Regions from separate parts of the Gluconacetobacter entanii genome, predicted to be linked through region 1. Evidence: predicted binding sites of a transcription regulator. Region 1 holds the regulator's gene; each other region holds the start of a gene.
What was found. The regulator LexA, encoded in region 1, represses DNA repair genes until DNA is damaged. The targets are predictions, from matches to a motif close to TGTTCTANNTANGTTC.

Region 1 (3,281 bases):
GCTTTTAGTCTTGATATTCGCCTTCAAAATCCTCTTAACCGGCAAAAAAGGAGTCCGGCCTGCCATGTTGAGCGTTTCAGAAGCCCGCGAACGTATCCTCCAGGGGCTTCGCGCCACCGCGCCGGAGATCGTCTCCCTCTCCTGCGCTTCGGGCCGTGTGAGCGCATCGCCGGTGTTCGCGCGGCTTGATAACCCGCCTGCCGATATTTCCGCCATGGATGGATATGCCGTGCGCGCGGCGGACCTGTCGGGCGAAGGCGTGCAACTGCGCCTGATTGGTGAAAGCCCCGCCGGGCATCCCTTTGGCGGCACGGTGGGGGCTGGGGAATGTGTGCGGATCTATACCGGCAGTATCGTGCCCGCCGGGGCGGATGCGATCGTGCTGCAGGAAAATGCATCACGCCACGATGACATCATGACCACGACGCAGGTTGCGCAGGCCGGCCTGTATGTGCGCAGGCGGGGACAGGATTTCGCCCATGGGCGGGAAATCATCCCGTCGGGCCGGCGGCTTGATGCCCGCGCCATCGGCCTTGCCGCCGCGGCCAACCATCCATGGCTCAGCGTTTATCGCCGTCCGCGTGTCGCCATTGTCGCGACGGGGGATGAACTTGTCCTGCCGGGTGAACCGATGGGGCCGGGCATGATCGCCAATTCCAATACCCTGATGCTCGAGGCACTGATCCGCGCCGCAGGGGCGGAACCCGTGATGATGCCGGTTGCGCGTGACCGCATGGAGGACCTCATCGCGCTGTCACGCATGGTTGAGGGCATGGACATGCTGGTCACGATCGGGGGCGCCAGCGTGGGGCGTTACGACCTTGTGCAGGAGGCCCTGAAGCGGATCGGCGTGGAGATGGATTTCTGGAAGATCGCCATGCGTCCGGGCAAACCGCTGATGCATGGTCGCCTGGGGGCGATGCCGGTGATCGGACTGCCCGGCAATCCGGTTGCTGCGTTTGTCTGTGGAACGCTGTTTGTGGCCCCTGCGTTGCGGCGTCTGATGGGACAGGATGCGGTCGGCCCCGAAATCGGGATGGCGATCCTTGGCGCGGATGTGGAGGCCAACGACCAGCGCGAAAGTTACCTGCGCGCACGCCTGCGTCATGATGCGGCGGGCCGGTTGATCGCCCTGCCCTTCCCGCAGCAGGATTCCGCGATGCTGCAGGTCCTGTGTGACAGTCAGGCGCTGGTCATACGCGACGCAAAGGCTGCGCCCGCACGAAAGGGAGATGCCTGCAGGATCATCCGCCTTGATATTCCCTGAGACAGGGAGTTGACCTGGGAGCGGGAACTAACATAGAACGAAGGATAAGTTTTCTGGTTTTGTTCCTTGGTGGCGGGAGATATCCTTCATGCTGACGCGTAAACAACATGAACTCCTGCTCTATATCGACCGGCACCTGAAGCAGACAGGATTCTCCCCTTCCTTTGACGAGATGAAGGATGCGTTGGGCCTGCGTTCGAAATCCGGCATCCACCGCCTGATTTCCGCGCTGGAGGAACGCGGGTTCGTGCGGCGCAAGCATCACCGCGCCCGTGCGCTGGAGGTTGTGCAGATCCCGCAGATCGAGGCGGCGGACACCGCCATGCGTGGCGCCGATGCGTTTTCCCCCACGGTCATCAAGGGGGACTTCACCCCCATCCTTCCCGCCGTGCAGGTTGCGGCCACGGTCGATGCGGTCCGCGTGCCGTTTCTGGGCCGTATTGCCGCAGGTCACCCGATCGAGGCGATCAGCGATACGACGAACCTGATTGATGTCCCGGCGGGCCTTGTCGGGGCCGGAACCTATTACGCCCTGGAAGTCTGCGGCGATTCGATGATCGAGGCCGGGATCCTTGATGGGGATACCGTGATCGTGCGGCAGGACCGCAATCCCGAAAACGGGGAAATTGTCGTCGCCCTGATCGAAGGGCACGAGGTGACCCTCAAGCGCCTGCGCCGCAAGGGCAGCACCATTGCGCTGGAACCGGCCAACGCACGGTACGAAACGCGCATCATCCCCGCCGACAAGGTCGCCATACAGGGCAGCCTTGCCGGCCTGATACGGCGTTACTGAGGAACCGGATCAGGCGGTGGGATGCCGCAGCGTCTCCCATCGCGGAACGCGGTGGGCCAGTTGGGCGATGGCCGGGGCATTGACGTCTTCCAGCATCGGAAACTCCGCCAGGATCCGGACCTTGCCATGCCGTTCAATTGCGCTGCGGGCGCAGGCGTTCTCCGGCCCGTTCAGGATGACGCCCATGACCGGGATATTGCGCTGCCGCAGCATGGCGAGGCTGAGCAGTGTGTGGTTGATCGTGCCCAGCGTACTGCGCGCCACCACCACCACCGGCAGGGCAAGGCGTTCCATCAGGTCGAGCATCAGGAAATCGGGACTGATCGGGACCATGACGCCCCCGGCCCCTTCCACGATCATGGGGCGGCCGGATGGATCATGCGGCATGACGATCCGGTCGGGATCGATGACCTCCCCTTCGCAGGCCGCCGCATCCTCGGGTGAAAGTGATGCGGCATAGACCCCGGCGGGCGGGTGCAGGCGCGCGGGAGGAAGTCCCGCCAGCGTCGCGACACTGCTGGTATCGGCGGGTTCGTCCGCGATGCCGCTTTGCAGGGGTTTCCAGTATGAGGCATCCCAGGCCCGCGCCAGTACGGCGGATACCAGTGTCTTGCCCACCCCGGTATCGGTTCCGGTCACGAAAACGCCGGAATGTGGGGTGCGCCGGAAGATCCCGAAGGCGATATTGTAATTCACGCTGAACGTGGCGTCGCTGTCGGCCCGCTTCAGGACACGACGCAGACCCTCTGCGCGTGCATCATGTGTGGGGACGGGCACATCCGCCCCGATGGCGCGCAGTTCACGCACGAAGGTAAGTGCCGATTGCGGAACCTCGACGATGGTTTCGCGTGTCCATGTCCCCCTTCCCGTCTGGGGCCAGTCCTGCTCCAGCGTCGCGAGGTCGGGATAGGCCGCCATCGGGCAGGGCAGGTCCAGCGCTGCGTAATGGCCCCGCCATTGCGCAAAGCTGCCTTCGCATAATGTGGAGAGCGCCAGCACGCCCGCGGGGGAAAGCAGCGCGGCAAGCCGTCCGATGGTGTCACGTCGTGCGACGAACCACTGTGCGGCCATGCTGGAGCAGATCAGGTCGAACGGCCCCGTCAGGTCAGGCTGCTCCGCATCCATAAGGTGATAGGTAATGTGCGGGTCGTCGCGGAATCTGGCCCGTGTCTGATCCAGCATCCCCGGCGCGATATCCGTGGCCACGATCCGCGCCGTGGG
Region 2 (3,281 bases), on a different contig from region 1:
GGTATTCAACGACTGAAGCTCGTGGCTGAGTCTGTGATCTACACGTAAAGCAAACACTTTGTTTTATTTACGTGATGCTAAGCGATGTCCAGAATTTCCCGATATTACCGTTTTCTATTCGGTTCTATTCCGACCCACTTGATATCATGAAGACGGACACATCCCGGCTTCACGGGAGGAAGTTTCGAATGGATAGGATTTCCACCGATTTCCCATCCTTCATTGGTTACCATTGCCGCAAATGCTTTTGCAAAAGCACCCTCTATGGGAAGATCTGCAAATGCATAAGATTGGCCGGGAACCATACGAAACTGGTTCATAATGCCACCTTTCTAGGCAGTTGTGCGGGACTGAACATTCTCAGTCCCGAATGAATGGGATGGCATTTTCCTTGAGAACGCAAGAAATTTTTATGCGTTTGTTGCATTTTGTCATAAAATTAGAAAAAGGGGATTTAGCGAGGATATATTCTTTCTCCTACCAATGGCATAAGTGTCCCATGCTGGATGCACTGGTCTGCATGCCAGTGTTCAATCAGATCTACTACATGCGTTCGCAACGCTTCCCGGTCCTGAATCAGCCGAGCGGCTTCCTGGTGCCGCGCGTCATCATTTTGGGCGAGCAACTCCGTCTCGTAGCCAATTTGCCGTGACATCTCGACGTCAGGCAGGGAGGACAGCGGTGCATACGACAGGGGCACCGTCAGGGATTGTCCGCGGGTCCGGCTCCCGCTCAGTTCTGCCCCGATGGTGGGTGCCGTTGTCAGCGCGCCGACCGTTGCCTGTGCGCCCTGTGTGAACTGCACAGACAGGGTGCCGGTCACTGTGCCAGCCAAAACCCCCACCACGGGATCAGACCGCTGTTGCGAGCACTGGACGGCCTGCACATCCTGCTCAAATCTGGTTGCCTGCTCGGGCGTCCAGGATGCTGCATGGGAGACAGACACCGCCCCCGAACGCGCCAGGCTGTCCTGTATGGACGCCATTGCCTGGGGGATCGTGGTGGCAACCTGCGGCCGGGCGCTGCATCCAGTCAGAAACGCCACGGCCATGATGAGAATGGCACCGGCGATCATACAGGGCATAAAATTGGTGGTGCCCCCTTTTGGAATCGCGAACTGCCCGCAAAGCGATTTCCGTTCGACGCTCATGATATCTCCTTCGGCCGCATGCGGCAGGTCGCGCTTTACGCGCGATAAATGGTATTCTCGCCCGTTCATCCTATCGTCACGACCTGGGCCGCCCCGCGCATCAGGCGCCTGACAACCATTTTCTCCGTGCGGCGAAAATGGTCGTGATTGGCATGGAGCCGTCGCTTCATATGCGACGGCGGCGCGGGACAGTAATGCAGGCCCGGTCGCTCTGAGCGCCGCGCTCGACCTCCGGACGCCGCAGGCCTCTTGACTTCTTCCACGTTGTTCATGTTACGTTCGGATTCGCGAATGAAAGGGGAACAGACGATGTCTGGCTACGCAGGCGACAGGACAACCGGATTTGCGTCGCCTGCTGCGGACAGCGCTGAGGGACCTATCGATCTGAGCGCCGTGCTCGATCTCTATCGCCCCAATCGGTATCCGGTGCGCGTCGTGGGAGACGCCCTGTCCGCGCGCGGGATCCTGCATGGGGATGTGCTGATCGTGGATACGGCAGCATCGCCTCGCACGGGCAGCGTCGTCATCGCGCGCTGGCAGGATCAGACCATTGTCTGCGAGATTACCCGCAACCGGGACGGATGGTTCCTACGGTCAGGCCGGTCAGGCGATGGTCATGTCCTTCGCCCGGTGGACGGAGACCAGGACGCGGGGATATGGGCCGTGGTCTGCGCCCTGGTGCGGACCGAGGTGTGAATATGCCGGTCTTTGGCCTCATCGATGGGAACTCGTTTTACTGTTCCTGCCAGCGGGCCTTTGACGCCAGCGTCAGGAACTCGCCCGTCGTGGTTCTGAGCAACAACGACGGGTGCGCGATCGCCCGGACGGCCGAGGCCAAGCAGCTGGGCATCAAGATGGGCGAGCCATGGCATCTGGCATGCAGGCGCCCAGCACTCCAGGGCGTGCGGTGGTACTCGAGCAATTATCCGCTGTATGCTGACATGAGCCGACGCATGTTCCAGGTGCTGGAATATCGGGTTCCCCGCGTCGAACCCTACTCGATCGATGAAATGTTCCTCGACCTCACGGCGCTCCCATATGATCTGGCCACCTTCTGCGCGGACCTGCGGCGTGACGTTCTGGAAATCTCCAAGATTCCGACCTGCATTGGCTGGGGGCCAACGAAGACCATAGCCAAGGTGGCCAACCGCATCGCGAAAGCGGATCCCGCGCTACAGGGGCTGTGCGATCTCAATGATACGGCCCTCCGGCATGACTGGTACCGCCGGACTGACATCGAGGATGTGTGGGGCATAGGCCACAAGGGGGCCGAACGCCTCCGGCGGGCAGGCATCCACACGATCGCGGATTTTGTCGAGATGGATACACGCGCCGTCCGCAACCTGCTTACGGTCGTGGGCGCGCGGGTGCAGGCGGAACTGCAGGGGCAATCGTGCCTCCCCCTGGCGGATCTGGCAGCTCCACGACAGGGACTCGCTTGTACGCGCACATTCGGCAGGCCGATCGACAACTGGTCGGATCTGCGCGAGGCCGTCGCTTCATATGCGACGACGGTCGCAGCCAAACTCCGACGCGATCGGCTGCATGCCGGCAGCATCAGTGTTTTCATACGGACCAACCCCCGCACATCGACCGAGGCGGGATGGTATGCCAACCAGCAATCGATCAGCATCGAGCCGACCAATGATACGATGGCGCTGATCGCGGCATCACTGCGGCTGCTGCGAAAAATCTGGAAACCGGGATATCGGTATTTCAAGGCTGGCGTCATTCTTGACGCTCTGGCACCGGCCGCGCGGCAGGGCGCGCTGTTCTCAACCCGCGATCCACAACGCGCCGAAAGCGTGATGGCAGCGATGGACGCCCTCAATGCCCGGTTTGGCCGCGGGACCGTGCGCCCGCTGGCGACCGGCACGCGGCAGGACTGGCGCCCGCGGCAGGCCTTCCTGTCACCTGCCTATACCACGCGGTTTGAGGACATCATGCAGGTCCATGCGTGGTGATGCCGATTTACCGGCGATAACGCACATTCCCGCGCCCTTAATACCGTGACGACAGCCTAAACGAAGGCCGCCAGCGAGTGCAGCGCTGGCGGCCTTCTGATTCAACCACTGACGGAACCAGAGGATGAACTTGCAGAATCTTACCGGAAGGCTCGGGCCGGTACAAG
Region 3 (3,281 bases), on a different contig from region 1:
ATAGTCTGTTTATTTATACGGCCAGTCTGAATCGTCATCTTCTGATGGATGTACAATTGTTGTGCTTTCTCCAAATATTTTCCTTAAATATCTAATAACCGCCTCGGGTTCGTCGCCATTGAAATGTAGTCCCACGTCAATTTCATTGGTCAAATCTTCGCCAGTATCAGCATTTCTTACTGATTCAATTTGAAACATGCCATATGCTCCGGCATGAGCAGATCTTTCCCAATCATAATGCACTTCTATTCGCATGCCTTGATTATCCAAATCATAATGTTCGCAAAAACCTATAAAACATTAATATGATAAAATGGAATTATAACGAACGCAAGGAAGAGCTTCCTTCAATAGAGTTCAGACTCCTATCTCGTTGATAGAGAGTCAGGTATTTGCTTTATCTTAGCCCAAAGCCGACCTTCCGTTCTCCCCCCAAAGGCGTCATTTAATAACTGCCTACCGGGGGAGCATGTACCATCTTTAGGACGTTGTCGGGCAGGGGGTGCTGTAGTTGTAGCGCATCGTCCAAGGGCCCCATCATCCACAGATCCAGTTCTTCCGGCCGGGTCAGGATGACCGGCATGGCTTTCGGATGAATGGCACCGACCTCCTGATTAGCGGTGGTGGTCAGGAAGCTGAACAGGTCGTCCGTCGTCTCGCCATCCGCCAGTTTTCGTACTGACGTCCACTGGCACCAGATTCCCGCGAAGAAAGTCAGCGGTTCCCCATCGCTGCGGGCAAACCAGACGGGCCTGCTGGTCCCATCCGGCAGGCGCTCCGGTTCGCAAAAGGCCGTGAGCGGCACCAGGCAGCGATGCGCGACACCTTCCCAGCGCTTCCACCAGGTCGAGGTCGGATTGCGGATATTGGTCACACCCCGATCGACCCTGTGGCCTTTCAGGTAGCCCGGCGGCGTGGGCATGCCCCAACGCGCCATGACCAGTTCACGCCCGTCCTGCGCGTTCCGCACGATGGGCGCCAGAGTGTTGGGCCAGATCTCGGGCAGGGGCTGGAGATTGCCGGTGCGGTCGGTCATGACCCTGGCCGCCTCCCGGATCGCCTGCTGGCTGCTGGTCATCGCATAGAGGTTGCACATCACGCCTTCCTTTCGCGAGTCCGGATATGGGTGCTCTGCCGGATGGTATCCACCCTGCACGAAGGGGATGGCCGGACTGTTCCTGATAAACCCCTGCAATCCAGACAGTTTTCATTGAGCCTGGATCGGACGGCAGGCCTGTGCCCGCGTCCGGATCACAGTCGCTTTTCCGAAACGGGTTGACATTCGTCACCGCACCAGAACAAATAATGAACACAATCGCTGATTCCATACCAGAAACACCCGAATGGACTGTCCGACCCCATGCCCGCACCCGAACCCCGTCCCGCGCTGGAGGCGCTGAGAGCACAGGTCAGCCGCCTCGAAGGCCAGGGTCGACGCAGGCGGGGCGTGCTGCCCTTCGGCATGCCCGAGATTGACGGTCGTCTGCCGGACGGGGGGCTGGCGCTGGGCGCGCTGCATGAGGTCGCAGGCGGTGGCCATGACGCCCTGAATGCAGCAGCATCCGGCCTGTTTTCCGCCGGGATCGCAGCGCGGACACGGGGCAAGGTGCTGTGGATCGCCACCCGTCAGGACCTGTACGCCCCGGCACTGCAGCAGGTCGGACTGTCGGCGCGACGGACCATTTACGTCGCGGCCAGTTCGGACGTCGATGTCCTGGCCTGTTTCGAGGAGGCATTGCGCCATCAGGGGCTGGGCGCGGTTGTCGCCGAGGTCGCCCGCCTGTCCATGACCGCCTCACGCCGCCTACAGCTGGCGGCCGAGACATCCGGCGCGCTGGGCATCGCCATACGACGCTGGCGGCGACAGACGGATGCGGCCGATTTCGGCCAGCCTACCGCTTCGGTCACCCGGTGGCGGGTCTCGGTCCTGCCATCCGTGCCGCTGCCGGTCCCCGGCGTCGGCCGGTCCCGCTGGCTGCTGGAACTCATCCGTGCCCGCGCGGGCGAATGCGCCGATTTTGAAGTGGAGGCCTGTGATGCCAAAGGGAGACTGGCGCCGTGTCGTCTCGCTCTACCTGCCGCTCTGGCCGACAGACCGGCTCAGGAAGCGGCTGGGAACCAACGCGCCCGCGCCTGAGTGCCCATTGGTGCTGGCCGGACGGGAAGGGCGGCGACGGGTCGTGCTGTCGGTCGACCTCGCTGCCCGCAGGTTGGGCCTGCGTCCCGGCACGCCTGTCGCGAAAGCGCAGGCGCTCCATCCCGATCTGCTCATCATGGATGCCGACCCGGACGGTGACCGGGCAGGGCTGGAGCGGCTGGCGCTGTGGTTCCAGCACCGCATCGCCCCCATCGTGGCCCCCGATCCGCCAGACGGCATCGTGCTGGATACGACCGGTGCCGATCACCTGCATGGGGGCGAGGCCGTCATGCTGGAGAACATGGTCACACGCCTGAAGGAGTCCGGGATTACGGCCCGGGCCGCGATTGCCGATACGTGGGGTGCCGCCCATGCGCTGGCGCGCTATGGCCGGGGACGCATCACCCTCGTGCCGCCCGGTAAGACGGCGGCAGCGATTGCCGACCTGCCCATTGAGGCACTGCGCCTGCCAGCGGATATCATCGATGGCCTCCATGGGCTGGCCACGGCCATGCCGGTGCGGGACGTCAGACGCCTGACCCGTCTGCTCTGTGACAGGATCGAGACCATCGATCCGGGCTTCGGGATCGAGCGCATGGTGCTGACGGCTTCGCTGGCCGAGCCGATCCTCCACCGCCAGGGTGTATCCGCCCTGATCGAGGAGGAAGAGGCCGACGTCTCCGACCTGATCGATACCCTGGCCAACCGCGTCGGCACACAGGCCCTGTATCGCTTCGCCCCGGTGGAAAGCGACGTGCCAGAGCGAGCCGTCTGCCGCGTGCCCGCCCTTGCAGCCGAGGACGGAAAGGAGTGGCCGGATCACTGGCCACGCCCCACCCGCCTGCTGCCCCGTCCCGAGCCGATCCAGACCATGGCGGTGTTGCCCGACCATCCGCCGGTCTTCTTCGTCTGGCGTGGCATCCGCCGCCGGATCAGATGCGCTGATGGCCCCGAGCGGGTCTTTGGCGAATGGTGGAAGGGCGATGCGGAACTGACCACCGTGCGGGACTATTTCCGGGTGGAAGATACCAGCGGCGAGACATTCTGGGTTTACCGGACCGGGGATGGCGAACATGGCGAGACCGGTTCGCAGGGCTGGTTCCTGCACGGTCTCTTTGAATGAGCATGCCATACGCCGAACTGC

Region 2: HNH97_RS09890 (LexA family protein) is a predicted target of LexA. The motif match lies at 1,416-1,431, and genes of this name have one in related genera.
Region 3: HNH97_RS04370 (ImuA family protein) is a predicted target of LexA. The motif match lies at 1,297-1,312, and genes of this name have one in related genera.

What each region holds. Positions count from the first base shown of each region.
Region 1 is NZ_JABJWD010000056.1:50,896-54,176, forward strand. It holds gene HNH97_RS10575 (molybdopterin molybdotransferase MoeA) at 65-1,267, shown strand; gene lexA (transcriptional repressor LexA) at 1,356-2,060, shown strand; gene bioD (dethiobiotin synthase) at 2,070-3,281, opposite strand, start outside.
Region 2 is NZ_JABJWD010000054.1:40,739-44,019, forward strand. It holds gene HNH97_RS09880 (hypothetical protein) at 105-320, opposite strand; gene HNH97_RS09885 (hypothetical protein) at 455-1,075, opposite strand; gene HNH97_RS09890 (LexA family protein) at 1,460-1,846, shown strand; gene HNH97_RS09895 (Y-family DNA polymerase) at 1,849-3,114, shown strand.
Region 3 is NZ_JABJWD010000019.1:30,709-33,989, reverse strand. It holds gene HNH97_RS04380 (hypothetical protein) at 10-255, opposite strand; gene HNH97_RS04375 (SOS response-associated peptidase) at 446-1,096, opposite strand; gene HNH97_RS04370 (ImuA family protein) at 1,361-2,137, shown strand; gene HNH97_RS04365 (DNA polymerase Y family protein) at 2,037-3,260, shown strand; gene HNH97_RS04360 (error-prone DNA polymerase) at 3,257-3,281, shown strand, end outside.